One region of the Exiguobacterium sp. QJM3NY_9 genome, then DNA from elsewhere that is predicted to be linked to it. Evidence: riboswitches for the same ligand, from Rfam matches in the RefSeq annotation. Region 1 holds a riboswitch; each other region holds the start of a gene.

The links. Region 1 has a riboswitch for lysine ahead of AC0VYQ_RS01235 (amino acid permease). Riboswitches for the same ligand answer to the same signal wherever they lie in the genome.
Region 2: it holds a riboswitch for lysine, as region 1 does, so the genes downstream of both, AC0VYQ_RS15175 (Na+/H+ antiporter NhaC family protein) here and AC0VYQ_RS01235 (amino acid permease) in region 1, are expected to answer to the same signal.
Region 3: it holds a riboswitch for lysine, as region 1 does, so the genes downstream of both, AC0VYQ_RS02665 (aspartate kinase) here and AC0VYQ_RS01235 (amino acid permease) in region 1, are expected to answer to the same signal.

Annotation. Positions count from the first base shown of each region.
Region 1 is NZ_CM149679.1:210,248-220,973, reverse strand. It holds gene AC0VYQ_RS01240 (solute:sodium symporter family transporter) at 1-638, opposite strand, end outside; gene AC0VYQ_RS01235 (amino acid permease) at 1,165-2,646, opposite strand; lysine riboswitch at 2,759-2,943, opposite strand; gene AC0VYQ_RS01230 (MarR family winged helix-turn-helix transcriptional regulator) at 3,115-3,570, shown strand; gene AC0VYQ_RS01225 (diguanylate cyclase domain-containing protein) at 3,727-4,818, shown strand; gene AC0VYQ_RS01220 (TetR/AcrR family transcriptional regulator) at 4,891-5,505, opposite strand; gene AC0VYQ_RS01215 (HlyD family secretion protein) at 5,699-6,355, shown strand; gene AC0VYQ_RS01210 (DHA2 family efflux MFS transporter permease subunit) at 6,368-8,062, shown strand; gene AC0VYQ_RS01205 (hypothetical protein) at 8,185-8,727, shown strand; gene AC0VYQ_RS01200 (nitroreductase family protein) at 8,856-9,413, shown strand; gene AC0VYQ_RS01195 (CDP-glycerol glycerophosphotransferase family protein) at 9,661-10,726, opposite strand, start outside.
Region 2 is NZ_CM149679.1:2,975,503-2,986,228, reverse strand. It holds gene AC0VYQ_RS15200 (hypothetical protein) at 1-66, shown strand, start outside; gene AC0VYQ_RS15195 (ArgE/DapE family deacylase) at 114-1,274, opposite strand; gene AC0VYQ_RS15190 (SDR family oxidoreductase) at 1,541-2,362, opposite strand; gene AC0VYQ_RS15185 (hypothetical protein) at 2,511-3,368, shown strand; gene htpG (molecular chaperone HtpG) at 3,453-5,318, shown strand; gene AC0VYQ_RS15175 (Na+/H+ antiporter NhaC family protein) at 5,684-7,267, opposite strand; lysine riboswitch at 7,372-7,547, opposite strand; gene manA (mannose-6-phosphate isomerase, class I) at 7,657-9,465, opposite strand; gene AC0VYQ_RS15165 (PTS sugar transporter subunit IIB) at 9,616-9,912, shown strand; gene AC0VYQ_RS15160 (PTS sugar transporter subunit IIA) at 9,917-10,246, shown strand; gene celB (PTS cellobiose transporter subunit IIC) at 10,261-10,726, shown strand, end outside.
Region 3 is NZ_CM149679.1:536,176-546,901, forward strand. It holds gene AC0VYQ_RS02645 (alanine--tRNA ligase-related protein) at 1-685, shown strand, start outside; gene AC0VYQ_RS02650 (GNAT family N-acetyltransferase) at 682-1,110, shown strand; gene AC0VYQ_RS02655 (argininosuccinate synthase) at 1,232-2,437, shown strand; gene argH (argininosuccinate lyase) at 2,434-3,804, shown strand; lysine riboswitch at 3,876-4,054, shown strand; gene AC0VYQ_RS02665 (aspartate kinase) at 4,167-5,366, shown strand; gene AC0VYQ_RS02670 (aspartate-semialdehyde dehydrogenase) at 5,379-6,371, shown strand; gene dapA (4-hydroxy-tetrahydrodipicolinate synthase) at 6,394-7,275, shown strand; gene dapB (4-hydroxy-tetrahydrodipicolinate reductase) at 7,272-8,018, shown strand; gene dapD (2,3,4,5-tetrahydropyridine-2,6-dicarboxylate N-acetyltransferase) at 8,005-8,712, shown strand; gene AC0VYQ_RS02690 (branched-chain amino acid transaminase) at 8,738-9,670, shown strand; gene alr (alanine racemase) at 9,667-10,725, shown strand.

The DNA of each region.
Region 1 (10,726 bases):
AAAAAACCAAGAATCGGAACGAGGAAACCGATGATGACAAGGCCGACTCCATTTAATGTATCGGATACGGCGACAGCCCGTAGTCCTCCGAAAATTGCATAGATGGCCCCGATGATCCCGACAACCCAAATGACGAGCCACAGCGACTGCGTATAACTCAATCCAAATAACTCCGGTACGTTAAACAGTTGTAAGACGGCAATCCCGCCGGAGTAAAGCATCGATGGAATCGTCACGCACATGTAGCCAAGTAAGAATAAGAGCACCGTCATCCGCCGGACCGTTTCATCATAGCGCTGACTTAAAAATTCAGGTAACGTCGAAATCCCCATCCCCAAAAACTTAGGCAACAGGTAGATCGCCATGATGATGGCAGCAAACCCTGCCGTGACTTCCCACGCCATGCTCGACATATTCCCCATGAACGACTGACCGTTCAAACCAATCAGTTGTTCTGCCGAAAGGTTGGTCAGAAGCAAGGAACCGGCAATAAAGATTCCGCTTAGTCCACGTCCTGCCAAAAAATATTCGTCAACTCCCTGTTCCTTGCCTCGTGTCATGCGATAGGATACATAAGCAACGAGCGCCATGAAGAACGCGGCCGAACCCAGTGTCAAAATCAATTCATATGTACTCATTTCACACTTCCTCCATCCCGATTGTTTTAGTAGATTTACCGTAAAGAATTTATTCCTTATTTTTACTTTATTGAAACAATATTTTTAAATAAAAATAAAATTATTAAAAAGAAATAATCCGATTACAGATTGACATACTTGCAGGGACATATCATGGAAAGAAACTAAAAAAATCTTTCGGAAAACCACTCGGTTCTTTTATACACAAAAACCCTCTCGCAAGTGAGAGGGTTTTTGTGTGTAGACAAACTATTAAGAAGCGTAAACATGCGATAATGAGAGACAATCCGTCACGATACTACCTAAAAAGCGTCATGTTTCGTTGACTCCTAAGGGAAAAGTGCGTTTTCAACGCACTGTCAGAGGCAGGCAAGACCCTGCTCATTGTCCGTTAGGATCAAGGAGCAACGGCTTGCGCCTCGCCCGAGGAAAGCAACGAAAAAAGACGCTTGATCTCCCGATTCCCGATAACACTTTGCTTATAGTCTGACCTCTCGTAAGCGAGAGGGTCCTTTAGCTTATCCTATTATTTTTTCGGATGTTTCGGAAACTCCATCTCATCATACCGGACAACCGATGTCCGGTGTTTGACTTTATGTCCGAGCCAGAAGACCAAGAATAACGGAATTCCGATATACGTTGCTGCAATCCCAACCCAGTCGATTTGATCAGCGAGGAACGCGGCATAGTTTTGCCCAACGATAACGAGGAAACATAGGCCAAATGCGAATAGCGGACCAAACGGGAACGCCGGTGCAACGTACGGTAAGTCACGTAACGCATGCCCTTGGGCGACGAAACCTTTTCGGAAACGGTAATGACTGATCGCGATCCCGAGCCACGCGATAAATCCTGTCATTCCGGAAGCATTCAGTAACCAAAGATAAACTTGTCCACCGAACATCGACGTCAAGAAACAAAGCGCACCAATCGCCCCTGTCGCGAGTAACGCATTCCGCGGCACACCGTTTTTTGAGACTTTCGCAAATAGTTTCGGTGCATCACCTTGTCGTGCCAGTGTGTAGAGCATCCGGGTTGAAGCATACATCCCGGAGTTCCCGGCAGACAAGACGGACGTCAAGATGACCGCATTCATCAATGCTGCTGCAAACACGAGTCCTGCTTTTTCGAAGACGAGTGTGAACGGACTGACGGCAACATCCGTAATATCATTTGAGACAAGATTTGGACTTGTGTATGGAATCAACATTCCGATGACGAAGATCGCAAATACATAAAATAATAAAATCCGCCAAAACACTTGTTTAACTGCTTTCGGGACATTTTTTTCCGGATCTTCCGACTCGCCTGCTGCGATTCCGACGAGCTCCGTCCCTTGAAAGCTAAAACCTGCGACAAGAATGATACCGATGACAGCTGGAATCCCTCCGACAAACGGTGCATCACCTAAGCCAAAGTTTTTGAAGCCTGCTGGTGGCTCCGAAGTAAAGATACCAAAAATCATCGCGACTCCTACACCAAGAAACACGATGACCGTGACGACTTTAATCATCGCAAACCAGTATTCGGCTTCACCGAATCCTTTGACCGAAAAATAATTTAATCCAATCATTAAAAGTAAAAACAGCGCGCTAAAATAGACGCCCGGAATGTTCGGGAACCAGTAATGCATGACGATTTGTGCTGCGACGAGCTCGACGGCAATCGTGACGGCCCAGTTGTACCAGTAGTTCCATCCTAAGGCGAATCCGAATGAAGGGTCGACGAACTTCGTCCCGTACGTCGAGAACGATCCTGCGACCGGCATATAGGCGGCCATCTCCCCAAGGCTCGTCATCAAGAAGTAGACCATCAATCCGACGATTGTATAAGAAAGTAACGCACCGCCCGGTCCTGCCGCTGCAACAGAGGCACCTGACGCGATGAATAAACCGGTCCCAATCGCTCCGCCAATTGCAATCATCGACATATGCCGGGCTTGAAGCCCTCGTTGTAGCCCTTCTGCTGTGGAATCAAGGGGGTGTTGTTGCTGTTGTAAATTGTTCATGTTTGTCGCTTCTCTCTTTTTATAATTTTTGAGAGGGCGCAAAAAAGCGCCCTCACCTTCCAAGAGGAAGATGAGAACGCAACATATCGATGATGCGTCTCATTCTACCGTCGTGAAAGATAGCTCCCCATAAACCGCAAACGGTTCATGACAGTATTAGACCTGTTTGATCTAATCCCAATCGCTGACTTTCAAAGTAGTCTACGATTTCGGCAATTCTTCCTTTTGAGCTATTTCATCTGCCGCTTGACGACATCCGTAACCCGACTCATAAAAATCGCAACCTCCATCCCACTGGTTGAGTGAGAACTAATTAAGTTGATTTACTAATTCATTACTTCGACATAGTACATAATATGTTTCTTGTTTGTCAATTTATATTTTTGAATCCTAGCGTGTTCATAGTAAAATTCCGATATTTTTAGTACACTAAATGGTAGAAGGTAGTACAGAAAGGATGTTGCTCAGATGGGACAAGAACAACATGACCAATTGACATATCGATTAGAAGAACAAATGCGCGTGATTCTCCGGACGTTGCGCCGTGAGTTGAATCAACTGTTTGAAGGTACTGCCACGCGAAGTGAATTCTTCATCTTACGCAGCTTATCTGAAAACGGCCCCCAGCGTCCGACATTACTCGCGGAACAGTTCGAACTCGCGACAAGTCAGGTCACCGCTTTGACAGATAAACTGTATAAGACCGGTTTTGTGACACGGACACGCTCGACGGAAGATCGTCGTTCAATCGTCCTCGCCTTGACTGACGAGGGAGAGGCCGCTTTTCGGAATCTCGAAGTCGTCCGTCGCACATATCTTCAGGAGCGATTCGGCACTTTATCTGAAGAAGAACTGAACGTGATGATTCATGTATTTGATAAAATCCTTGCGACAATGGATGAAGAAGTCGTCTCATCCAATTAATAAAGTAAGAATTACGAGAAAAACAGGTGTTTTATGCTGTTTTTCTTTTTTTATTCTAAACATTCAGACCTCCTATACCGTTAGTAGAACGAGTATACTCAAAGTATATAATTGGAAGTATACTGCAGGGGGAGTTGGGAGGATTTGTTGTCTATTATGAATAACTTCATCATAAATTTTTGTCTCTTATTCACGACGATCACGCTTTTATTTTTACCTTTTCGAAATCAACCAAGAATTACACCAAAATCAAAGCTTGAATCACGCCTTATTTTAGGTTGTGTAGCTGGTGCAATTGCTGTACTCCTCATGTTCAACAGCATTCAAATTGATATTGCCCGGATTGACTTACGCATCATTCCTGTCGCGATTGCCACATTATTTGGCGGATTGCCTAGTGCCCTCATCACGGGAGTCATGATTATCGGAACGCGTTTTTTAATTACACCTGCTGATCAAATCGAAGGAGCGATTCTCGCTTCCGTCATCATGGTTTTATTCATTTTGACAATTGGCATAGCACGCAGATTTTTACGTAATACATTGCTGACCTTTGAATTAATGATTGGAATCGGTATTCTCTATTCGTTACCAGCCATCTATGCACTGACAAACAGTTGGGAAACGTTTTTCAAAGTATCGGTTACGTACATTTTCTTTAATTTATTAGCCGGACTCGTCACCTATCGCTTATTAGCCGAACTGCGACGACATTTTGAAAATATCCAGTACCAGCAAAAACTTGCGATGACCGACGCCTTGACGGGTCTCGCCAATCGCCGACGTCTGGACGACTCGCTATCACTCGTCGGATCGGATGACGACGGATATTCACTTATCCTGATCGATATCGATTTCTTCAAACACGTTAACGATACATATGGTCACGATGCCGGCGACGATGTGTTGCGACAACTCGGAACGACACTTGCCTCTATCGTTCGTCCGGATGATTTAGTCGGTCGGTACGGCGGAGAAGAATTCTTGATCATTTTACCGAATACATCATTGAAGGATGCGAAGAAAATCTCTGAATTAGCGCGGACGACAGTCGCCCGTAACCTGTTCCCGACTGCAAATGTACCTGATTTGAAGATTACGATTTCGTTAGGAATTGCCCATTCGGGTGGATCCCATACATCACTTGAAGCATTGCAACAAGCGGATAAAGCACTCTATGCTTCAAAAGAGCACGGACGTAACCAAAGTACGATTTATACGAAACAGCTGGAATTCCGTCAAGCGTAATCTAACGTTATATCCGACTAGCACCAAAAGCGCCATTCCCTCACATCGGAATGGCGCTTTTTAGTTCATTTTTTAGACAGTCCCTGGACGTGTCTGAGGAAAACCAATACTTTCAACTGTTCCGAAGACGATCATCTGACTGAGCTGATTTGCCATATACTCGGAGGAATACGGACGATCATTTCGTAACCACGACATCAAGAGCCCGAGTTGACCACCAATGACGTAGTTCAGTAATAAATCCCGATCCACCGGAACAGAGACACTTGTCGTCTCCCGGAAAGCAAGACGGTAGTTTTCTTTTAACGTATCCAAGAAACGTGAGATGAACGTCTTGACTGTTCCTTGGAGCAGCATCGTCCGGTAAAAGCGCTCGTTTTGCTCAATGTGGATGAACAAACGTGCAAAGTAACGACTGACGCGTTCGACTGTCGGAGGCTCGGCCGATTGTTTTCCTGTAATCCGAATCGCTTCTGCGAGCAACGTCATGTGTTCCTCAACGATTTGATCCAGCAAATCGTATTTATCTTTATAGTGCGCATAGAAGGTCGAACGATTGACCTCAGCACCATCCGTCAACATTTTGACGGTGATCGTCGAAAAGGAATGGTGTTCAAGTAAATGAAATAGCTCTGTCGTAATACGTTCACGTGAACGTTTAGGACGCGGATCGCACGACTGATTCATTTAAAATTCAGCTCCTTTTTACGTATTGTATCCGTTAACAAAGACTTTTCCAACATTTTGTCGGAAATTGTTGGTTGTTTGTTTGTTATGCACCCATATAATTAACTGTATTAACTACTCCTCCCCAGAGGAGTCTTTTTTATGAGACCGCACTGGGGCGATCAGCTAGTAACAGAAAGGATGCAACTTACTCATGAACATGAAGAAATTATTAATCATCAATATTTTAACGCTCGTCGTTTTAATTGGTGGTGGCGCAATCGGTTATTATTACTACGATCAAGCAACAAGTTACGTCAAAACAGAAAATGCCAAAATCGACGGTAAGATGATTACAATTGCTAGTCCTGGCGCTGGAAAACTCACTGACTGGACGGCAAAAACAGGACAGACACTCGATAACGGGGCGACACTTGGTCACGTCATGATGGCACAAACTGGTCAAAAACCGGTTGATGCGTCAATCGAAATGCCAGCAAAAGCAACCGTCGTTCAGTCGATGGCGACAGAGAACGGTTTTGTTGGTGCCGGTACGCCGCTCGCTTACGGATTTAACTTAAATGAATTATGGGTCACAGCAAACGTCGAAGAAACAGAAATCGATGAAGTCAAAGTCGGTCAAGCCGTCGATGTCTATGTCGATAGTTATCCCGATACAACACTTTCGGGTGAAGTCGAACAAATCGGGATGACAACAGCAGGCACGTTCTCGATGATGCCGTCATCGAATGGAAACGCAAACTATACAAAAGTCGCGCAAGTGATTCCCGTGAAGGTGTCGCTCTCACAAGAAAAATCACTCGACATTCGCCCTGGTATGAATGTGACCGTCCGCATTCATAAGGATTAAGGAGGGACGCTTATGTCTACGACCTTCCTCTTTGGATACATTGTGTTCATGCTTGTCACGTTCCTTGCAGTCAATTTGATTGCACGCCGGGCACGGCAACCGCGGGTAGCTGGCGCAGGAGGTCCGGCGCTTGATGAAACATTGATTGAAGCAGAAGCGGTTGGCGCGATTCCAGCCGCCCCTGCTCCGCAAGCGCAAGCGACGATTTCAACGGAAAACATCAGTATCCCGAAAGTCATCACTGTCCTGTTAATTGGAATGTTCATCGCGATTTTGAATCAGACATTAATCAACGTCGCTCTTCCTGTCTTGATCAACGACTTCAACGTCACGACGTCGACAGCACAGTGGTTGACGACCGGATTCATGCTCGTCAACGGGATCTTGATTCCAATCAGTGCGTTCCTCATGCGAAGCTATACGTTTCGCCGCTTGTTTCTCGTCTCGATGACGTTGTTCTTCTTCGGATCGATCATTTGTTCGATGGCGATGAACTTCCCGGTCATGATGATTGGACGTGTGGTCCAAGCAGCCGGGGCCGGTGTCTTGATGCCGCTCGGTACGAACGTCTTCATGACATTGTTCCCACCCCATAAACGGGGAGCTGCGATGGGCATGCTCGGGATTGCGATGATTCTTGCACCGGCAATCGGACCAACGATCACAGGATATGTCATTCAAAACTACGATTGGCACGTCATGTTCTATGCAATGGCCTTCTTTGGTCTCTTAACACTTTTACTTGGATTTGCCTGGTTCAAACTCGTCCAACCGTTATCAAAACCAAAGTTCGATGTCCTCGGTGTTGTCTTTAGTACGATCGGGTTTGGTAGTCTCTTATACGGATTCAGTGAAGCCGGAAACGACGGTTGGGACAGCCCTGTCGTCATCAGTACGATCGTCATCGGGTTACTTGGTATTGCCGCCTTCGCTTTGCGTGAGCTTGCGATGGACGACCCGATGCTGAACATCCGTGTCCTAAAAGTACCGGAATTTTCATTCACCCTCTTCATTAACGTCATCGTCACGATGGCCTTGTTCGGCGGGATGTTGCTGCTGCCGATTTACTTGCAGAGCATCCGTGGTTTTTCACCCGTCGACTCAGGTCTCTTATTACTGCCTGGTTCATTGATCATGGGAATCACCGGTCCTTTCGCCGGTCGACTGTTCGACCGGTTCGGCATTCGACCGCTTGCCATCTTCGGTCTGACGTTGATGACGTACGGAACATGGGAATTGACGCAACTTGATTTGAACACGTCTTACTATTCCATCATGGGCATCTATATGCTCCGGTCCTTCGGGATGGCGTTCATCATGATGCCGATTATGACAGCTGGCATGAACGCTCTGCCGATGAAGATGATTCCTCACGGAAACGCGACACAAAATACATTACGCCAAATCGCTGGATCAATCGGGACGGCCATCCTCGTCACGGTCATGACCCGTCAGACGACAGCTCATCTCGCGGACGATGCCAACCAGTTTACGACACTTGACCCAACGCTCTCGCAACACCTTGGTGAGCTCGGACAACAGCTTGGTAGTCCACAAGCCGCATCCGTTAGCTGGTTGACGCAATTGACGAAACAAGCGACGATCAGTGGAATTACAGATGCCTTTTGGGTGGCGACTGTCTTGTCTGCTCTTGCACTCGTATTGTCATTCTTCCTTCATGGAAAAAAAGAACCGAATTTAGATTAACGTGTCTTATCGAGCCAGTTGACGGCACATCGTCAGCTGGCTTTTTAATCGTTCACCTTTGCACTTCTTCTCTAATATCGCTACACTAGGTTCATTGAGTTCATATCAAAAGGAGATGCTTTATGGTTGCCTTCCTTCAATTTTACGCGTTCATTTTCGCCTGTTGCTTCGCGTGGCAGGTCGGACGACCATCTCTTTCCTGGTCGCAAAAAATCTCGCGTGCGTTTTTAACGAGTATCAACAGTCTCTTCGTCTTTTTCCGTGCTTCGGTCTCGATTTTCTTACTCGTCGGTCCGTTAGTGCTTGTCTCGTACTATGTCTTTCCGAACCTCTTACAGTTCGAAGGTGGTCTCGCAATCGTCATCAGCGTGCTCGTGATTGGTCTAATTGATCGGCTCGTCAGCCTCGTCATCTTACCGCTTATCCGCTCGTTTTTCTTGAAGCGTAAACGCATCATGCCGCAGTTGCTTGAAGCAACTTTTTATACGTTGTCCATGACGGTCTTGCTTTACATTAACTTGACGGCTGTTCCGGGTGTCGAACTCGGACTTGCGATCCCGATTTTCTTTGGTTTCACAATTTATTTTGCACATTATTTAATGGCATTACTGCGATTACGCCAAGTCAAAAAGAAACTCGCTACGACAGCAAGCAAAAAACAATAACCACATGAAACGAACGATGACTTCCATTGAATTCTAGTCACCGTTCGTTTTATTTTTCGTATTACCATTGACAATGATAATCGTTATCATTTATATTTTAAGAGTACTTAGGTCAGGAGATGATAGTGATGAATGCACGACAACTCATTTTAGAACGACGTTCGGTTCGTTCCTACACCGATCAACCTGTTCCATCCGAAATGATTGAAGAAATCTTAGAAGCAGCAATTTATGCACCGAATCATAAGTTACGCGAACCATGGCGTTTTGTTCTCGCGATTGGTGAAGGACAAGTCCGGTATGTCGAACAATTGATGGAGCTCCTTGAAGCACGTGGTCAATTCGATCAAAAAACGGATGAGCAACGCCTATCATTTAAAGAAAAAATAAGTGAAGTCCCGGTGTTCTTGACGGTCCTTTATCACGTTCAAGGAACAGACGATCAACAGACAGAAGATTTACTTGCGACTGCTGCGATGATTCAAAACATCCAACTGCTTGCATCAGAACTTGGTTTAGGAAGCTGCTGGAAAAGCGGGAAACATTGGTTTACAGACGAATATGCGACACTCGTCGGTGCCCATGATGAAGAACGTGTCGCCGGTGTCATCCAACTCGGTTGGCCTGCGATGATTCCACCACTAAAAAAACGGACACCTGCCCGCGAAAAGTTAACGCACTTTTAAGGAGTGCGCATCCTGCGAGCTACCCCTGCTCGCGCCAATCAAGCCCCATTTATACAGTCATAAGCGATTATTTTGCAACTTCCTCCCCAAACGAAGTTGATCAAATAATCGCTTTTTCTTCTGCACGTTTCCCTCATTCCTGTCAGGAAACCAATCAAAAAAACACGGATGATTCTCACTTTTTTTTAAAAGCAGAATCGTCCGGGTTTCTCTATATACTGTGTGATGTCCTTCAAGATGATCGTATTTACACGATTGTCGTTTTTTCAGGTGACACTGCAGGCGACTGCACATGATCTAACAGATGATCCACGATGCGTTTTGTCGCTTGCCCATCTTGATACGTGAAGAATTGACGGGCGAATTCCTCAATCTTCTCTGATTCGAACTGCCCTTGTTTCACCCAAGCGATGACTTCGTTGAACGAGGAAACAATCGGCCCCGGGACAAACGATTCATACGGGAAGTAAAAATCACGTTCTTCCTTATAGGATGTCAAATCATTCACGAGGAAGATGATTGGTTTTTTGAGTAAAGCGAACTCAAAGATGACGGACGAATAATCCGTGACCAAAATGTCTGAAATCTGCATCAAATCATTGATATCCGGATAATTCGTCATATCGATGATTTGGTCCGAAAATTCAGCCGGGACGACAGGACGATTAAGCACGAACGGATGCATCCGTAACAATAAAATATACTCGCTCCCGAGCTCTTGGCGGAACTGTTCGAAATTTAGTTCCTCATCATAATGTGCCGTCGTCTGACCGTTGCCCCGGAAAGTCGGAGCAAGAAAAATGATTTTCTTCGAACGCCACTCCGGATAGTCAGCATACAGTTTTTGTTCGACATGTGCTTGGCGCGCCGGATTCAAGAGTTGATCCGTTCGTGGGACACCGAGTGGATGAACACGGGCCGCGTCCATCCCGAATGCTTCAGCATACGGTTCGATACAGGCTGTTCCCGAGACATAGACTTTCGAGTAGTTTCGGTGAATTTGAACCATCTTCAAGTAATCATCGTCCGGTGAATAGGATTTATCGAGCACACTGTAACCGAACTTTTTAAAGGCGCCACATGCATGCCACAGTTGAATGACCTCAGTCCCTTGACGCAGTGACGAGACATAGACCGGATAATAGTAGTCATCGATGATGAAACAGCGGGCAGTCGCGAGTTCATACGTCGCCCGCATCATGTGGAAGACGTATTTAATCTGACCGAAAAGACCTCGTGGGAACCGCTTTAACAGGAACACATAGCTGAATCCAAGATCGCGGCTCTCAAGTTCGTCATAAACGGCACGGAAG
Region 2 (10,726 bases), 290 kb from region 1:
ATCACGCTGCAAAGTGATCAAAGTTACCTCGGACAAGCGCTTGCCAGTATCGGGGTCTATACGTAAAAACCGCTCCAGTCTTCGAAAGAGAAGGCTTGAGCGGTTTTTTTCGTTCAGGCTAGGGATTCAAGTGCGAGTTGCTTACATAACGCAATCGTCTGGAAATACTCCGACAAGGGAATCGATTCATCGACTTGATGGGCGAGACGGAAGTCGTGGAACGAAGCGACGGCAATCGGGAATGACTGGCTTGCTTGGCTGAACATCGCCCCGTCCGTCCCACCCGGAATCGCAACGCGCCGCGCCGGATGACCCGTGATGGTTTCCATGTGTCGTGCAACCGTTTCGAGGAACGGTGCATTCGCATCCGTCTCACATGAAGGAATCTCTTTGATGACACGCAGGGTCATCGCGAACGTCGGATCTTCCTGAAGCAGCCGTTGTTCGATATGCGCAAAAGCTTCTAAAATCTCTGGGCGTCCGAATCCGGGAATCGTCCGGATATCCATATAAAAGGAAGCATTACTCGGGATGACATTCGGACCTTCTCCGCCTTGGATCGACGTGATCGAGGCGACGACAGGACCGAGTTGCGGGTGGCGATTGTCGGTGATCGTGAAACGGTCCGACTTCACTTCCTGAATGACACGATACAGGTCATCGATGGCATTTTTCCCGAGTTGCGGCGCAGAACTATGAGCCCCTTTACCGACGCACGTCACTTCGATTCCGACGACACCTTTTTGAGCATATCCAATCATCCCGCTTGTCGGCTCCGTGATCAACAGCGCATCTAAATCGTCGGCGTCACCACGTTCCGTCAAATGTTTTGCACCGGTCATACCGTTTTCTTCATCAGACGTAATAAGCAGTTTGAGATGATTTGGTCGGTCGGCACAGTCCTTTAACTCAATCATCGCATTGACCATTGCCATCACACCAGACTTCATGTCGGACGCCCCGCGACCGTAAATCCGTCCGTCTTCGATTTCACCACCAAAAGGTTGTTTTGTCCAACCGGTCGTTTGGACAGGTACGGTATCAAGATGACCCGATAAACCGATTGTTTTTGGTTCGACGGCTATCTCGCTTGCCGGCAGTGTCGCGATGAGACAGATTCGTTTTGGCGCGACCTCAATCCATTCGGTTTCGATTTCGTGAGTGGTCAAGTGGTCATAGACAAAAGTTGCGACGTCTTGTTCCCCGTCGAGCGGATTGACACTCGGAATTTGCAGGCAATGTTGTAAAGATTCGATTTGTTGTTGCTGCGTCATGCTGATTCCTCCTTGATTTACATTCACTAGAGTATTCCCTGAAAAAAAGTCTTTCAGGAGATAAACAAGCGAGGAGAAAATTTAAAAGCGCGGTACTTCTTAGAATCAAATGGTCCGTTTTTAAGAGGATGCGTCAAAGGGCTGTGGTCGAAAGGCGCAAACCGTTGATTTAATAAGTCGAAGGACATACGAAAAAGAGGAGGACGATTCGTAATCGTCCTCCTCCTTATTTAGATGCTGCGATGCGTTATGCGTCAAATGGATCGTTATTCAGCATCCGTCTTCCATTTATCATCAATCAACATCTCACCAGGCCATGTGTAGGCCATGATCCCGCCGTCTGCTGTGATGTCTTCACCTGTCACGTAAGAGCTGTCGTCGGAAGCGAGGAAGAGGGCAACCGTTGCCATCTCACGTGGTTTCCCGAGACGACCCATTGGTGTGATCCATGCATTGGCATCACGGAATTGTTTTCCTTGGTCTTCGTCTTTTCCGCCGACGAGCGTGTCGATGAGTGGTGTTTCGATCGTACCTGGTGAGAGCGAGTTGACACGAATGCGGTCACGCGCATAATCGATTGCCATCGCCCGTGTAAAGTTCGTGATCCCGCCTTTTGCTGCGTTGTAACCTGAGCGGTTTAAGTCGGCAGCGCGACCTGACATCGATGACGTATTGATGATCGATCCGCCCTTCTCAAGCATTAAAGGAATCAAGAATTTACTCGTCAAGAATGTACCACGTAAGTCGACCGCGATGATTTGGTCAAACAGTTCAATCGGATATTCATGGACTTTTCCGCCTTGCTGATCAATCCCGGCATTGTTGAACAGAACGTCAACCGTCCCGTACGTTTCTTTCAGCTGTGTCGCGAGCTGTTCGACACTATCGACTTGCGTGACGTCGACGTGAATCGCTTCCGCTTGTCCACCAGCCTGTTTGATTTTTTCGACCGTCTCCTGTGCTTTTTCAAGATTGACGTCAGCACAGACGACTTTCGCCCCTTGTTCGGCAAAGACGAGTGCCGTTGCTTGACCAATTCCTGTTGCTGAACCTGTAATAACTGCTACTTTATTCTCTAATCGACCCATGTGTAATTTCCTCCTTCTAAGTACTCTTGCTCCGAATGTTGTTCACCTTATGAATCATTCCCTCGACTTTGGAGGATAAACCTACTGAACTGTCTAGCAATCCATGAGAACGGGAACAGATGAAAAGTGAAAACCCGACAGGAAAGGAATGAGAACGCTGACATCCGAACAACGTGAATATGCAAAAAAATTACTCGATGAAGCGATTCTGTACCAAATCGAGTTAGAGAAAGATGTATTTAAGGATGAGTTGATTGACCGGACGACACCGGTCTTATGGTTTGGTGACGTAAGCGAGCGTAGCTGGCTTACGATTGCGACGAATCCGTCGGCAGGCCAGTTTTTGAACCGGGATGGCACGTTACGCTATGAGACGACAGGACCATTCGTCCTAAGAGAAGTCGATGCGCCGCTTACGGAGTACCGGACGGACCAACGATTTAATCAAATGATTGATTCCTATAATCGTTATTTCAAACAGCCGGACATTTATAAATCGTGGTTCGGACGGGAGGGGGGAGGAAAATTGGAAGGTTTTCTGAATGGATTCGAAGCTTCTTTTTACGGAACCGGAGAGCCGGTCATCCATGCGGATTTTTTTCCATTTCCGACGAAACGGTATATGGGAACGATTGCTCAGCGACATGAACTGGAAGAAACCGTATTTGGTCAGACGTTCCTTTTGAGATTGATTCGTCTTTTTCGATTACGCGGCATTATTCTTCTCGGACGGGAACATACGGAACGTTACCGGACAATCGATCCGACGGCTACATGGCAAGCACCCGAGCCGGTCCCGGGGTACCCGGATGCCGTCGTCGAACTCGGGTATTCGGAACAATTTTCCGTTCCAATCATCGGTCTTCATTTTAAGCCGAGTGAACAGTTCATCGGGCTCGGGAATCGCCCGGATTGCCATGGTGTCAGTCATGGCACGTATGGATCGACCGCGCACTTACGAAACATCGGAAAGTATGTCCGAAAACGACTCGAAGAAGGGGATTGACACTATTTTTCCAATCCGTGATAATAGATATGTATTAGCACTCTTGTAGTTAGAGTGCTAAAAAGAACTAGGGGGGTATCGGAAATGGAAACGAAACAGTTCAAGGCAGAGTCGAAACGTTTACTCGAAATGATGATTCATTCCATCTACACACATAAGGAAATCTTTTTACGTGAGTTGATTTCGAACGCTAGTGACGCGATAGACAAGATTTATTACAAAGCATTGACGGACGAGACACTGACGTTCGAAAAGGATGCCTATAAGATTACGATTGAACCGAACCAAACGACACGTCAGCTCATCATTCGTGATACGGGAATCGGGATGACGAAAGAGGAGCTCGAAGCGAATCTCGGAACAATCGCGAAGAGCGGGTCACTTGCCTTTAAGGCGGAGAATGCCGCGCAAGACGGACACGACATCATCGGACAGTTCGGTGTCGGCTTTTATTCGGCCTTCATGGTCGCGGACGTCGTCACGGTCATCACGAAACCATTCGGTAGTGAAACGGCGTACAAGTGGGAGTCGCACGGTGTCGACGGTTATACGATTGAAGAAGTCGAAAAAGCTACGGTCGGGACGGAAATCACGCTGCACATCAAAGCGAACGAAGAAGATGAGAACTATGATGAGTATTTAGATACACATCGTTTGCGGACGATCGTCAAAAAATATTCCGACTTCATCCGCTATCCGATTGAGATGGAAGAGACGGAACGTCAACCGGTCGAAGGATCGGACGAGATGGAAGAAGTGAAGGTCGTTAAGACCATCAACAGCATGGTGCCGATTTGGCGGAAAAATAAACGGGAGTTGACGGACGAGGATTACACGAACTTCTATCAAGAAAAACGATATGGATTTGATACACCAGTCAAGCACATCCATATCAGTGCAGATGGTGCCGTCCGTTATCAATCGATTTTATTCATTCCGGAGCAACCGTCCTTCGACTACTATTCAAAAGAGTTCGAGAAAGGTCTTGAACTGTATGCGAACGGCGTCTTGATCATGGAAAAATGCAGTGACCTCTTGCCGGACCACTTTAGCTTCGTCAAAGGGATGGTCGACTCGGAAGACTTGTCACTCAATATTTCACGTGAGTTGTTGCAGCACGACCGCCAACTCAAATTGATTGCGAAAAACATTCAAAGTAAGATTAAGACGCAACTTGAAGGATTGCTTCGCGACGATCGCGAGAAGTATGAAGCCTTTTATCAAGCCTTTGGTCGTCAATTGAAGTTTGGAATTTACAATGATTACGGCATGCATAAAGAGACGGTCAAAGATCTTGTCCTGTTCCACTCGGCAAAAGAGAAGAAGCTGGTCACGCTCGCTGAATACGTCGCGGCGATGCCGGAAGATCAAAAATACATCTACTATGCTTCAGGGGAAAGTACGGACCGTTTAGATAAGTTGCCGCAGTCGGAGCTTGTCAAAGACAAAGGGTTCGACATTCTGTACTTTACGGAAGAAATCGATGAGTTCGCGATTCAAATGTTGCTCAACTATGAAGGAAAAGAATTTAAATCGGTTACGAGCAGTGATCTTGGAATCGAGCAAGCGGATCAAGCAGAAACGACCGAAACACAAGTCGAGATGTTTACAGCAATGCAGGAAGTGCTCGCTGGGCAAGTCAAAGAAGTCAAAGCTTCGTCACGCTTAAAATCACATCCGGTCTGCTTCGCGACGGATGGTGCCGTTTCGATTGAAATGGAGAAAATTCTTAAGTCGATGCCGAACAACCAAGATGTTTCAGCCGTGAAAATTTTAGAGTTGAACACGTCACATGACGTCTTCGAAGCCATTGAAACGGCCTTTAAAAAAGACCGTCCGAAATTTGAACGCTATACGAAATTAATGTACCAACAAGCGTTGCTCATGGAAGGCTTGCCAATCGAAGATCCAGTTGCGTTTGCAAATGAAGTGTGTGCCTTGATGGTGTAAGAATGATCGCTTCAGCGTGTAGACAAACTCTTATGAAGCGTGAACATGCGATATCGAATTGCAATTCGTTCGTGCTTTCCTGGATTTCTCTCACGGTATTACCTAAAAAGCATCACGTTTCGTTGACTCCTACGGGGAAAAGTGCGTTTTTAACGCACTTTCAGAGGCAGGCAAGACCCTGCTCGTTGTCCGTGAGGATTAAGGAGCAACGGCTTGCGCCTCGCCCGAGGAAAGCAACGAAAAAAAGACGCTTTTTATTTCTTCATACCATGTTGTCTACAACTTAAAAAAGGGATTGCACATCATCGTAGATGGCAATCCCTTCTTTTTTTCTCGTCTCGGCTAAGCTGAGCGTTACTTTTTTATTATTCAGCGCGAAGTTCAGTTGGTACTTTGCCACGTTTCGAGACGACATTCAGGACGACGAGTGCGAGTAAGAAGGCGATAAGTGCACCGATGAAGCCGATGATTGATGAATCGGTTAAACCGAGCACAAGGTAGCCGACTGCCGATGTCGCTGCACCAACCAACGCATACGGAAGTTGTGTCGTGACGTGATCGATATGATGCGAACCGGCACCTGTCGAACTGAGAATCGTCGTATCGGAAATTGGTGAACAGTGGTCTCCGAAGACGGATCCGGCAAGAACGGCAGCGAGCGTCGGAAGTAAGAGATTCGGTTCGACCGCCATGATGAGGTCAGCACCGATCGGCAGCATGATACCGAATGTTCCCCAACTTGTACCTGTCGAGAATGCCATTAAGCTTGCAATCAAGAACAATAAGAAGGGGAGGTACGAAGCAGAAATCGACTTACTGACGAAGCTTGCTAAGTACTCACCTGTTTTCATGTCACCGATAACAGCGATGATTGTCCAAGCGAATAATAAGATGACGACAGCAGGCCACATGGATTTCATCCCAGCCCAGATGCTGTGTCCGTATTCGCGCGCCGGGATTTTCCGACCAATCAACATCAGGAAAGCAACGACTAAACTGATGACGACACCAGCAACGAGTGAACGTGTTACGTCTGTCGCTTCAAATGCACCAATCAACGTAAATGCACGATTGTCAGCAGCGAGTGCCTGAGCACCGGTAAAGAGTAATGCGGAAACCGTTGCAATGACGAGAACGATAATCGGAACGACGAGGTCACGTACTTTTCCACCTTCGTGTTCTTTGACTTCCTCTGCCATCCCCATCGGTGTTCCTTTACTTGCGTCGAAAAGTTCACCTTTTAATGCACGAAGTTCATGCGTCCGCATCGGTCCGACCGCAATCCCTGTGTACGCGATGTAAAGCGTCAGCAATAGAGCGAAAATCGCATAGAAGTTGAGTGGCACGATCATCATGAAAGCACTGAATGCGGAATACTCCGTAATCGAATGTGTCGTTAAGATACCAGCGATGATCGAGATGATGAACGCTCCCCAACTTGAAAGCGGGCTGATGACACAGACTGGAGCAGCCGTCGAGTCAATAATATAAGCAAGTTTTGCACGCGAGACGCCACGACGGTCCGTTAACGGACGACTGACATTCCCGACAGCAAGACTGTTGAAGTAATCATCGATGAAGATTAAAATACCTAAACCAAATGCTGCGAGGCGAGCGCCGCGCGCTGTCTTGACGTGTGTTGTTGCCCATTCACCGAAGGCATGTGCACCGCCCGATGTTTGGATAAGCGTCGATAGAACACCGAGTAATAGTAAGAAGATGAGTAATAAGACGTTCCATTCATTTAACGCCCCATCCGCCCAAAATAGACTAAAGATGTTTTTGCCGAGATAGACGACCGTATCGATTGGATTAAAGCTATGCAGCAATAAAGCACCAATCAAAATACCGACACCAAGTGAAATAACGACTTTGCGCGTCACGATTGCAAGTGCGATTGCAATGACAGCTGGAATGAGCGCAACGATTGAATCTGAATAATTGACCATTGTGTGGTTCCTCCTCTTTTTTTAGAAGATGAGACCCATTGCATACAAAAAAGCAAGGGCACCGGCAACAAAGCCGACACCCTTGCTGGATGCGTCTTTCTTAGCCGAATTGGAGCGCTCCATACAAAACACGTATGGCAATCGAACGGGTATTTCCCAATTCGACCAGTACCACCAAGTCAGACACTTGACGATACTTCGGCAGCATTACCTTTCCTTGATCGTCCTCGTTGTCATCCTCAGATCAAATACTCATTAAGACCGCGCCTCTACCTCATCGATAGAATAGTCATATTCTTTTAATAAGAAAACCTTATCATATTTCAGAAAAAAGTTTCAAGTCTGTTTTTAAAAAAAGTAGTAAAGTCTGTTCAAAAGGAACAATGAAGTTATTCGGCGTTCATCCGATTTAAATGGGCAGCACCGATGACACCGGCATTTCCTTCCAATGCAGCTAAGCGGATGATTGTTTTTTGACGTAACGTCGGGTAGAGACGGGCATTGACGGCTTGTAAGAGCTCCTCCCAAAATAAATCGGCGGAAGCCGTAACACCGCCGCCGATGATGACAGCTTCCGGATCAAGTGTATGAATGATGTTCGCGATGCCTGTTGCTAAATGGTTAACGAAGCGAAGTCTTTCCAGTGGATTGCGAAGAAGTGTTGCGACAGACCGCTCGTTCAACAAATCAGCCCGTGTCTGAAGAGCCGTACCGCTTGCTAATCCTTCGAGTGAGCCTTTGTTCAAGACAGGGTGTTCCGGTCCAGAAGCATCGATGATCGTATTTCCGATTTCACCAGCGTATCCGTGTGCGCCTCGAATCAACGTCTTTTGATAGACATATCCGCCACCGATTCCTGTACTGACTGTCATGTAATAGATGGATGCATAGTCTTGGCCTGCCCCGAACAATGCTTCGCCGAGCGCGGCGGCATTTGCATCATTTTCAAGGGAAACCGGGATGTTGAAGAACTCTTCTAACGGGCGAACCAAATGTACATCGTCCCAACCCGGCAGGTTCGGAGGTGACAATAGCCGACCCGTTGCTACATCAAGCGGACCAGGCGCTGCGATACCAATTCGTTCGACTTCAAATTCTTCAAGTAGCTTTTGGATGGCTTGTCTTAAATGATTAATTGTATAGTCCGGGCCAGCAGCCGCCTCTGTCAAAAATCGATATTGTTTTACGACATGGTGCTGATTGATTGCGGCAACACGCGTGTGAGTCCCACCAAGATCAATTCCGATGTGAAGTCGTTGTTTCGGTGTTGGATTTGGACCAGTCAATAGAAGTTTCCCCTTTCCAGAAACGGTACAAGTTACTTTTGCCGGAATCAGAACCGTGTCTCCGGTGGTATAACGCAATTGGTTGATGATCAGCGTGCCACTGATGATAGTGATGACTTGGAAGGAAGTTCGTGGTGCAATCGTAATCATGTCATGGATGGCCCATTCCTCGACAAAAAAATAGGCGTTGGTTGTCAGTAGTCTTGAACAAAAAGAGGTCGGTACATAAGGCTCCTCGTACTGGAAATGAGGAAATTGAATGACTTCGAGTGCTTCTTTAAGGTGGAGTTGACGCGGTTTGTTGGTCGAATGGTCAATTCGATCGTAATCGTACAACCGGTACGTGGTATCAGAGTTCTGCTGGATTTCGATGACAAGACACCCTTCGGTTAAAGCATGAACAGTACCTGCTGGAACGTAAAAAAAATCGCCGGGTGAAACAGGCAAATCAATTAAGCCGGAAGTTAAATCGTCTTCACGGACAGCGTGCAACAAATCAGCTTTTGTTTTGAAGTCATGCCCATAAATAATGGTGGCGTCTGCCGGACAATCGACGATATACCAGCATTCGTTTTTCCCGTAAGGCTGTCCTTCTAGGCGACAGGCATCATGATCGTCAGGATGGACTTGAACGGACAAATCATCCGCAGCGTCAATCCACTTAATGAGTAAAGGAAAAGCTTCCGTTGTGTCCACCCCAAAGATTTCAGGGTGATTTGACCATAAATCCCGTAGTGCATCACCGGAAAAACGTCCGGCATTCACCTTGGTTTGCCCGTTTTGGTGATCAGCCAAGGTCCAAGCTTCACCGATGTTTTGTTTGCCTAACGTATCAAATCCATATGCACCAAGCTTACATCCACCCCATATCCGCTCCTGTAAAATCGGCTCAAAACAAATCAGTTCTTCCATGATTGTTCCTCCTCCAAGTTGTTTTCGATTACAACACTACACTTTTTAAAAATAAAAATAAACAAAATAAAAATCAAGTATAGACATGGATGTTAAAATCCGTATAATCAAAGTTGTAAGCGATTCCAAAACGCGGAAGGAATGGTTGAAATGAAAAAAATCATGTTGGCGTGTAGTTCAGGAATGTCGACGAGTATTCTCGTCACTAAGATGCAGGAACATGCCCAATCACTTGGTGAAGAGGCGACAATTTGGGCAGTCGGTCAAGACCAAGCTTTAAAAGAAATGGATGGAGCAGATGTTGTATTGATTGGTCCACAAATGCGCTTTTTATTATCAAAATTTCAACAAGCGACAGATAAACCAGTCGAAGTCATCGATATGATGGCGTACGGAATGGCCGACGGAAAAGCGGCCTATGAACAAGCCGTTAAGTTGATGGGGTGAAGAAATGAAAACAAATGAACAGACGATGGAACAAGTAGCGTTCATGATGATTTTGCATAGTGGAAATGCGCGAAGTACGATTCGTGAAGCAATCGAAGTGTACAAGGAAGAATCATTTGAGGCATTTGAGCGGTTATTAACAGATGCCCGAGAACAGTTGCAAGAAGCGCACCAGATTCATTTCGGTCAAGTCCAAAAAGAAGCGAGCGGTGAGCCGACGACATTGTCTTTACTGCTTTTGCATGCAGAAGATCATTTGATGTCGACACAAACGATGCTTGATTTGACGTCAGGATTAGTTGAAATGATGGAACATAAGTTTTCTCAAAAATAAGAGGAGGGATTGAAATGGCTGGTAATAGTAAGTGGTTCGATTTGTTGAGTCGTTTCCTGATGCCGATTGCGGCATATTTAAACAATAGCCGCTATCTTCAGACGTTACGTGACGCGTTCATGCTCGCTTTTCCGATTACGATGTTCGGTTCATTAATCGTTGTTATTGCGAATTTACCATTCTTAGATAAATTTATGTCGCCTGGAGTATTGGATGCTTTTAAAACTTCATTAGGAAACGCCCCTTCGGCGACGATGGGAATCATGTCACTATTCGTCGTCTTCGGTATCGGATATTATCTCTCGAAAAGCTATGATGTAGAAGCTGTTTTTGGTGGTGTAATCGCCCTTGTTTCTTTTTTACTTTTAACACCTTTCTTTGTAGCAGTCGAAAATGTTGCTGATCCTGTCGGAAATGTCATTCCACTTGACCGTCTCGGTGCAAAAGGCATGTTCCTTGCAATGATGACAGGGTTCTTAG
Region 3 (10,726 bases), 330 kb from region 1:
GTACGACGAGGCAGCGGCACTCGCACTGCCTTTACGTAAAACACCCCAAGTGACAGGAAAGATTCGTGTCGTCCAAATCGGTGAACTGGACTATAGCGCCTGTGGAGGAACACACCTCGAATCGACAGCTGATTTAGAATTGATTGTCTTGACAGGGCAGGAGCGGATTCGGGGGAATATTCGACTGATGTACGTCGCGAAAGGGCGCGCATTTGAGTTGTTAACGAAGGAAAGACGTGCCTTGCGTGAAGCCGCTCAATTGTTATCGGCTAAAAAAGAGCAGCTGCCGCAAGCCGTCGAAGAATTAAAACAAGATGTCGTTCGCTTGAATCGGATGATTGAAACAGTTCAAGCCGCACATGTCCGCACGGAACTCAATAAACTACTGGCGTCGACGGAGGATTGGATTTTCGTAAACCATGCTGAAGAGGCATTGCCATTCTCTGAAAAACTAGTCAAAGCGATTGCGGAAGCAGGACGTCTCGGACTCATTTGGAACGAATCAGCTAAAAAATTATTGATGCAAGGATCAAGTCCGGTCCACCTCGGGAAATTTGCCAAAGTCCATTTGAAGACGTTCAATGGACGTGGTGGTGGTAGCGAACACGTCGCACAGGCGATGTTCAACACGCATGAGGATGCAGTTGCTTACATAGAACGATTGAAGGAGGAACAAGTAACATGACAGTGATTCAAGTAAAAACAGCAGAGCAGCACCAAGCAGTCCGAATGATTCGCGAACGGGTCTTCGTCGAAGAACAAGGGGTTCCTCGTAATCTTGAATATGATACCCATGACGAAACAGCGATTCACTTGCTTGTCCTTGACGAACAAAATCGCCCTGTCGCGACAGGGCGGACACGTCCCTACGACGATCAACGGATGAAGGTCGAACGTGTTGCGACGCTAGCTGCGACACGTGGGAAAGGCTACGGCGGTGAGCTGATGCGAGCAATGGAACGTGTGGCGAGACGAGAGGGTCGGAGCATCTTGACGCTTGGTGCTCAAGTTCAAGCGATTCCTTTTTATCAAGGCTTAGGATACAACATCATGTCCGACGAATTTGATGATGCCGGCATCCCACACCGAACGATGGAAAAGAAAATTTAATTGAGAAATTTTAAAGAAATCCTGCAAAAAGGGTTTCTTTTTTTGAAAGTCTATGTATATATATAATTCATAATGAATTTTTATACAGACAGATGAATTCGAAATCAGGGAGGAATTAATAATGACGAAACAAAAATTAATTTTAGCGTATTCTGGGGGACTTGATACATCGGTGGCAATCAAATGGTTGAGTAAGGAATATGATGTCGTCGCTTTATGTATGGACGTCGGCGAAGGAAAAGATTTGACTGTCATCAAGGAAAAAGCGTTGCTCGTCGGAGCCGTCGAATCGATTGTTCTTGATGTCAAAGAAGAATTCGCAAATGAATTCGTCTTACCAGCACTTCAATACGGTGCCCACTACGAAGGCGCGTATCCACTGATTTCGGCACTGTCTCGCCCGCTGATTGCTGAAAAGCTCGTCGAAGTTGCGCATCAACATGGCGCAACGGCCGTTGCACATGGTTGTACGGGAAAAGGAAATGACCAAGTCCGGTTTGAAGTTTCGGTCGCAGCACTCGATCCTTCACTGGAAGTCATCGCCCCTGTACGGGAATGGAAATGGTCACGTGAAGAGGAAATCGCTTATGCAAAAGACAACAATGTCCCGATTCCAATCAATCTCGACAGCCCATATTCAATCGATATGAACCTTTGGGGACGGAGTAACGAATGTGGTGTCCTTGAAAACCCTTGGACAGAACCGCCGCAAGATGCTTATGCACTGACGGTCGCACCGGAAGAAGCACCGGATCAAGCAGAAGAAGTCATTATCGGTTTTGAAGCGGGTGTTCCGACTTCAATCAACGGAACAGTCTATCCACTGGCGAAGTTGATTACAGAACTCAACATCATCGCTGGGGCACATGGTGTCGGACGGATTGACCACGTCGAGAACCGTCTCGTCGGGATCAAATCGCGGGAAGTGTATGAATGCCCGGGAGCAACGGTCTTGCTAAAAGCCCATGCCGCACTCGAGACCATCACATTGACGAAAGACGTCGCTCACTTCAAACCGATTTTAAGTCAACAATATGCAGAAACAATCTACAACGGTTTGTTCCATGCGCCGTTAACGAAAGGTCTAAAAGCATTCTTAAAAGCGACGCAACAAGACGTCACGGGCGAAGTACGGGTCAAACTCTACAAAGGGAATGCGACGGTCACAGGACGTCAGTCACCGGTGTCACTTTATGACGAGAAGCTTGCGACGTATACGAAAGAAGATGCGTTCGATCATGAAGCAGCGAAAGGATTCATTAAATTGCACGGTCTTGCGATTGCGACACACGCAAGTGTTCATCGGCAGGAAGGCGTGACAAAATGACGAAACTTTGGGGCGGACGGTTTACAGAAGGGGCTTCCGCTCAGGCTGAAGCGTTTGGGGCATCGATTTCATTCGACCAAAAGCTTGCGGCAGTTGATTTAGAAGGAAGTCTCGCCCATGCCAATATGTTGTATCAACAAGGTATCCTAGAAGAGACGGAATGGAAAAAAATCGAAGCGGGTCTCAAGACGTTACAAGCTTCGATTGGAACACATGTCTATTCGCTTGCTGACGAAGACATCCACATGAATCTCGAACGGTTGCTGACGGAACAAATCGGACCGGTCGCAGGCAAATTGCATACAGCGAGAAGTCGGAATGACCAGGTTGCGACGGATTTACATTTATGGATGGAACAACATGTGGTTGATTTAATCGAAAGCCTACGCAACTTGCAGACGGTGATTACGGAACAGGCGGATGTACACATCGAAACCGTCATGCCGGGGTATACCCACTTACAGCGGGCACAACCGATTTCACTTGCACACCATCTACTCGCGTATTTTTGGATGTTCGACCGTGACGTAGATCGTCTGACAGATAATTTGAAACGGATTCGGATTTCGCCGCTCGGTGCTGGGGCACTCGCCGGGACGACATTCCCGATTGACCGTTTCAAGTCAGCGGAACTGCTCGGATTTGAGCACGTCTATCCGAACAGCCTCGATGCTGTATCGGACCGTGACTTCGTCATTGAATACCTCGGGATTGCTTCGACGGTCATGATGCACCTCTCACGCTTTTGTGAAGAAATCATCATCTGGGCGTCGCAAGAATTTTCATTCATCGAATTGTCAGATGCATTTTCAACGGGTTCGAGCATGATGCCACAAAAGAAAAACCCGGACTTCGCTGAATTGATTCGCGGAAAAACAGGGCGTGTCTATGGAAACCTGATGGGGTTCCTGACGACGATGAAAGCATTACCGCTCGCTTACAATAAAGACATGCAAGAAGATAAAGAAGGTGTCTTCGATACGGCAGATACCGTTTTACAATCCGTTCAAATCTTTACGGGAATGCTCGAATCAGCAACGTTTAAGACAGAAGCGCTCAAGAAGGCGACAATGCAAGACTTCTCGAATGCGACGGAACTAGCAGATTATCTCGTCACAAAAGGTGTTCCTTTCCGGGAAGCGCATGAAATCGTCGGAAAAGCGGTCCTCCATTGTGTTCAGACGAATTGCTTCTTAAAAGATTTAACGCTTGAAACGTATCAAACGTTCCACTCCGTCATCGCGGAAGATGTTTATCCGCTCCTCGACCCGGTGCAAGCAGTGGCAAGAAGAGGAAGTTACGGCGGGACAGGTTTTGCTGCTGTTTCTGTACAACTCGATCAAGCGAAGAAAAAACTCGCGGATTAACGGAAAAATGAAAAAATTTTAGCAAATGACTGGATTTAACAAAAAATGTTTGCTATAACTGTAACTAACAACCGACAGATAGAGGCGCGGATGACATCAGTAACATCATTTATTGAAGCGAGCATGCTGAGTGATGTGAAAGGGGAAATCCGCCGAAGTGAATGAGAAAGATGCTTCTTCTCATTTGCTGGTACAACGGTTAAGATCCGTTGTACTGCCGAAACCGATGTTTCGGAGCGCTATCTTACGTAAAAGAACGAAAGACTTTGTCTTCGTTTGTCCGATCGTGATAACGACGGGCCGTAGGAACGCTCCTACCGGCCCGTCGTTTTTTTCTGTTTCGGGACAAAGGAGATAGGATTGTGACAACTGTACTTAAATTTGGTGGTAGCTCGGTCGCGACTGTCGAACAGATTCAGTCAATTGCGAATTATTTAAAAAATCGGACAGAACAAGGTGAAAAATTAGTGGTCGTCGTCTCTGCGATGGGGAAGATGACAGACTCGCTCATCGCACAAGCGCAAGCAATCACGGATCGTCCTGAACGACGTGAACTCGATCGATTGCTCGCGATCGGCGAAGAACAAACGATTTCGTTACTCAGCATCGCCTTAAATTCCGTCGGAGTAAAAGCTTTATCACAAACAGGTGCGCAGGCAGGAATCAGCACGATGGGGGTTCATACGAAAAGTAAGATTAAACAAATTGACGGGGACTTGTTACGAAAGAAACTCGAAACCTATGATGTCGTCATCGTCGCCGGATTCCAAGGTGTCAACGAGCTCGGGGATGTTACGACACTCGGTCGTGGTGGATCAGACACAACGGCTGTCGCCTTAGCGGCCGTCCTTGATAAGCGCTGTGAAATCTATACGGATGTCGACGGTGTCTATACGGCGGATCCGCGGATTCATCAAGCGGCACAGCCGATTCCACAAATTTCATATGATGAAATGATGGAAATGAGTGCACTGGGGTCGAAGGTCATGGAGATGCGCAGCGTCGAACTCGGGAAAAAATACGGCGTGCATATCTTTGTTGGGAAAACACTTGAATCGGAAAGAGGGACTTGGATCATGGAGGCAACAGAAACGATGGAACAAAAAGCAGTCACGAGCGTCAGTGTAACGAAAAATGTTTTGACGGTTTCAATCAAACACGTTCCACAAACCAATTCAGCAGTCGCCGACATTTTTGAATTGTTATCGAATCGCCATGTCAATATCGACATGATCAGTCAAACGACCTTTGATAGTGACGTGTTCCTCTCGTTCTCTTGTCCACTCGATGAAGAAGAGTTTCTCGAAGAGGCACTGAAAGATATCATCGATCGTTTTCCGACCGTTAAAGTCGATCGTCATAACGAGCATGCCAAGTTATCGGTCGTCGGAATCGGAATGCGTGACGCAACGGGCGTCGCATCAAAATTATTTGCGACGTTCCGTGCCGAGAACATCACGTTTTATCAAGTCACGACATCAGAAATCAGTATCTCGTATACAATCGCACAAGCAGATATCGAACGAACGGTCGCGGCGATCGCGAACGCGTTTAGCCTGTAAGGAGGAATGAACATGTACCACGTAGCAGTCATCGGTGCGACAGGCGCCGTCGGACAAAAGATGTTACAAGTCTTGAAGGAACTCGATTTTCCAGTCGGTCAACTGTCGGCGTATGCTTCAGAACGATCAGCAGGAAAAGTCGTTTCGTTTAATGGAACGGACGTAACGATTACAGCTTTATCGGAAGACATCATCCATCACGGGATCGACGTCGCATTATTCGCAGCCGGTGGAGCAATCAGTGAACAGTATGCCCCCTTGCTGGCAGAACACGGAACACTTGTCGTCGATAATTCAAGTGCTTTCCGGATGCAAGAGACGATTCCGCTCGTCGTACCAGAAGTCAATCCGGAAGCGGTCAGCAGCACCGACCGACTGATCGCTAATCCGAACTGCTCGACGATTCAATCCGTCGTTGCCCTGGCACCACTCAAACACTTAGGTTTTGAACGAATCACGTATACGACGTATCAAGCAGTCTCCGGTTCCGGTCAAAAAGGAATCGAGGATTTAGCACGAGGCAGCCGCGGTGAAGAACCGGTCAACTATCCGCACCCGATTCATGATAATATCTTGCCGCATATCGATGTCTTCTTAGAAGACGGGTACACGAAAGAAGAGCAAAAAATGATTGACGAGACACGGAAGATTTTTAGCCAACCGAACTTACCGGTCAGTGCGACGTGTGTCCGTGTTCCCGTCACAAATTCGCATTCAGTTGCAATCAACGTGACGTTTTCAAACGAGACGACGGTCGAAGCGATTCGCACAGCACTTGCTGACGCGCCAGGCGTCGTACTGGTTGATGATGTTTCGCGAAATCAGTACCCGATGCCGCTTGATGCAAGCGGGACGGACGAAGTGTACGTCGGGCGGATTCGTCAAGATCAAACGCTCGCGAACACATTCCATCTGTGGTGTGTCGCGGATAACATTCGAAAAGGCGCGGCGTCAAATGCAGTCCAGGTCGCGCGTCATGCTTTAGAAAACGGCATCCATTCTTAATCATACTAAGGAGGAATTTAACATGTTCAAAGGAGCAGGAACAGCACTCGCGACACCGTTCAATTCAGCAGGTGAACTCGACTTAGTCGTTTTTGAACAGTTGATTGAACAGCAACTTGCAGCCAATATCCAAGCGCTCGTCGTCGCCGGGACGACAGGTGAAGGATCGACGCTTTCGAGCGAAGAGTTCGAAACGTTACTTGAGACAGCAGTCCGTGTCACGGCAGGTCGTGTTCCGGTCATTGCCGGTACGGGAACGAACAATACGGCACAGACGATTGAAAAAACGAAAACGGCTCAGCAGCTCGGAGCAGATGCAGCGATGCTCGTGACACCGTATTACAATAAAACGTCACAAGCCGGTTTGATTGCTCACTTTACCGCAGTCGCGGATGCTGTCGAATTACCCCTCATGTTATACAACGTACCTTCACGGACGGGTGTCGCGATTGCAGTTGAGACAGCTGTAACACTCGCGGAGCATCCGAACATTCAAGCATTCAAAGAAGCGAGCGGGGATGTCAGTTTCATGGGTGAATTGATGACGGCACTCCCCGAAGGTTTTGCAGTCTTCTGTGGCAACGACGATCAAATCCTTCCGTACATGGCATGGGGAGCACAAGGTGTCATCTCGGTCCTGTCGAACCCGTACCCGGCAGAAACACAAGCGCTTGCTGAAGCCATGCTCGCAAACGATTTAGTGACGGCACGACGCATTCAAAGTGATTTAATGCCGGTCATCGCAGCCATCTTTAGTGACGTCAACCCGATTCCTGTTAAAGCAGCACTCGAAGAAATCGGGTTTGCAGTCGGTGCACCACGCTTGCCGCTCGTTCGCCAATCCGAAGCCGGGCATGCACACTTACTCGAGACGATGCGTGCTTATAAAGGAGTGGTTCGATGAAGCTTGCCATTCATGGATATGGTGCGACAGGGCATTATGTCGAGGAATTGGCACCCGCTGAAGTTGTCGCCGTTATCGATCAGACGAAGTCAGCGGAGAAAATTCCTTCGTATCAAACGGTGTCCGAGCTAACAGAAGAAGTCGATGCCATCATCGATTTCTCTCACCCGAGCTTGTTGCCGGATTTACTGGCGTATGGCCTCAAAACGAAAACACCGCTCGTCATCGCGACGACCGGATTTTCGGAAGCGGAGTTACAAACGATAAAAGACGCTTCGACTGAAATTCCAATTTTTCAGTCGTACAACATGTCGTTCGGGATCGCGATGATGCAGCAATTGTTACAGGTGCTCGTACCACTCGCCAGTTCGTTCGATATCGAACTGTTAGAAAAGCACCACAATCAAAAGGTCGATGCACCAAGCGGGACGGCAGAACTCTTATTGCGGACGATTCAAGAACTCCGTGACGTCCAGCCGGTCTATGAACGTGAATCGACACGGGAAAAACGCCAAGCGTCTGAGATCGGCATGCACTCGATGCGTGGTGGAACAATTTTCGGTGAACATGAAGTGTTGTTCGCCGGGGTCGATGAATTGATTGAAATCAAGCACACGGCATTATCAAAAAAAGTATTTGCTTCAGGTGCGATTAAAGCAGCCGAAGCACTCATTCAAAAATCGGCGGGACTCTACACGTTAGAGACGCTCTACTCACAGGAGGATTCACATGTTACTAACTGATGCTTACGAAATTGCGAAATTCATTAAAGATGCTAAAAAACAGACACCGGTCAAACTTTACGTCAATGGCGATTTAGCGGGCTTGACGATTGAAGGGGCGACAGCTTTCGGATCGGATGAATCAAAAATTTTCTTTGCAGATGCAGGACTTGCTGCGACTTTCTTAGAAAAGTATTCAGACCGAATCACGGACGTCCACGTCGAATACGATCGTCGGAACAGTGCTGTACCGATGCTTGACACACGTCACTTGAATGCGCGAATCGAACCGGGTTCGTGGATTCGGGATCATGTCGTCATCGGCGATAACGCCGTCATCATGATGGGTGCAATCATCAATATCGGTGCATCGATCGGAGATGGTACAATGATTGATATGAACGCCGTCGTCGGAGCACGTGGCACGATTGGGAAAAACGTTCATGTCGGCGCAGGTGCCGTGGTCGCAGGTGTCCTTGAGCCACCTTCAAAAACACCGGTCATCATCGAAGATGGTGTCTTGATCGGAGCGAACGCTGTCATCTTGGAAGGCGTTCGTGTCGGAAAAGATGCAGTCGTTGCAGCAGGCAGTGTCGTCACAGAAGACGTCCCTGCAGGTAGCGTCGTTGCTGGAACACCAGCACGCGTCATCAAACAGAAAGACGAAAAAACAGCAGAGAAGACGCAATTAGTGGATGATTTACGTTCACTCTGATTGACGTCGAAGAGGAGGAAAACACATGGCAGTGGATACACAGTATGGTGAAGCGATTTGGTTAGACGGGATTTTTCATGATCCAAAAGAAGCGAATACGAGCGTCATGTCACACGCGATTCATTACGGAAGTGGTTTTTTCGAAGGGATTCGTGCTTACGCGACGCCTGACGGTCCGGCAATTTTTCAATTGACGGAACACATCGAACGTCTCTTCCGGAGTTGCGCGTTCTATCACGTCACGATTCCATATACAGTGGAAGAACTTGTCCAGGCAACGATTGATCTCGTTGCGAAAAATGGCTTTGAGTCTTGTTACATCCGTCCATTCGTTTTCCTCGGTACACCGTGGCAGGCCTTGATGGCAAAAGATACGACGGTTCACGTCGGCATCTCGTGCTGGGAGCTTGGTGAATACTTCGATAAAGGTGTCGGCATTCGTGCGAAAGTCGCTTCTTATCGTCGGGTATCGTCAACGATGATGCCGATGCAGGCAAAAGCCGCTGCGAACTATATGAACTCACAACTCTTAAAAGGCGAAGCCCTTCGTGATGGATTTGACGAAGCAATCGCTCTTGATATGAACGGTAATGTCAGTGAGGCGAGCGTCGCGAACTTGTTCATGTTGAAAAACGGGACAATCTACACGCCGTCACTCGACTGTTCTGTCCTTGACGGCATCACGCGTCAAGTCATCATGCGCCTCGCGCAAGATCAAGGGTACCCGGTCGTCGAACGCCACATCGGGCGTGACGAGCTTTATGTCGCAGACGAGATTTTCTTAACAGGGACAGCGGCAGAAATCACGAGTGTTGGGGAAATCGACCATATTACAATCAACGGCGGAACACGGGCTGTCGCGGATGAATTGCTCGAGCTTTACCGACAAACGGTCTCAGGACAACTCCCGCAATATGCAGACTGGTTGACACACGTCACACCAGCGGTAGCTGAATGAATACACGTACACGCGTAACAATCGATCGGGAAGCGGTGCGACAAAATGTCGCATCGGTCTTCGCTCGATCGCAAAAACAGATTTTCGCCGTGGTGAAGAATAATGCCTATAACTTAGGTATGCTTGAAATGGTTGGGACATTGATGGAAGCGGGCGTGCATCATTTCGCTGTCGCTGAAGTTTATGAGGCAATTGAAATTAAAACGAATTTTCCAGACAGTTATGTCTTAGCGATGAATCCAGCGACTCAGTTCGAGGCTGCTCGAGACTATGGCATCGCGCTTGGAATCCCGTCGGTAGATTGGTTGAAGCGGTATCAAGCAGACCTTTCGAACATCGAACTCCATTTAAAGGTCAATGTCGGGATGAACCGTTTTGGTGTCAGTTCACTTGAAGAAGCGCAAGCAGTCCTTGAAGTAGTGCAGGAGCAACAGCTCTGTTTGACAGGGCTATATACACATTTTCCGCTCGCAGACGAGCCGGGAGCGGACCATGATGGACAAGTCGAGCGTTTCTTAGCGATTGCGAACGTCGTCCGGACACAACATGAATTTACGTACATGCATGCTGAAAATAGTGCGACGATCGTCAAACATGACGAACGCCTCGCCTTTTGTAACTATGTTCGTCCCGGTATCTTTTTGTTCGGTTATTCACCGATTGAAAAGATGGACTGGTTAGTCCCTACATTACGGATGACGACAGAAGTCGTTGAAATCCGTGAAGTTGGGGCGGACGAACACGTCGGATACGGTACGTCTTACACGACGGATCAACCGCTTCGTGTCGCCGTCTTACCGGTCGGCTATGGTGATGGTGTCGTCCGGGGGCGGTCCGCTTTACCTGTATTGATTCACGGGAAACCGTATTCAATCATCAGTAAATTATTCATGAGCCATACGTTCGTTGCCGTTGATTCGACAGTCGAAGTCGGGGATGAAGTCGTCTTGTACGGGGACGGAATTGAAATCGACGACATCACACGAACGGGAACGGCAAATAATTCGGAACAGATGTGTGCACGCTCATGGCGATTGGCACACCGTTATCTATAAG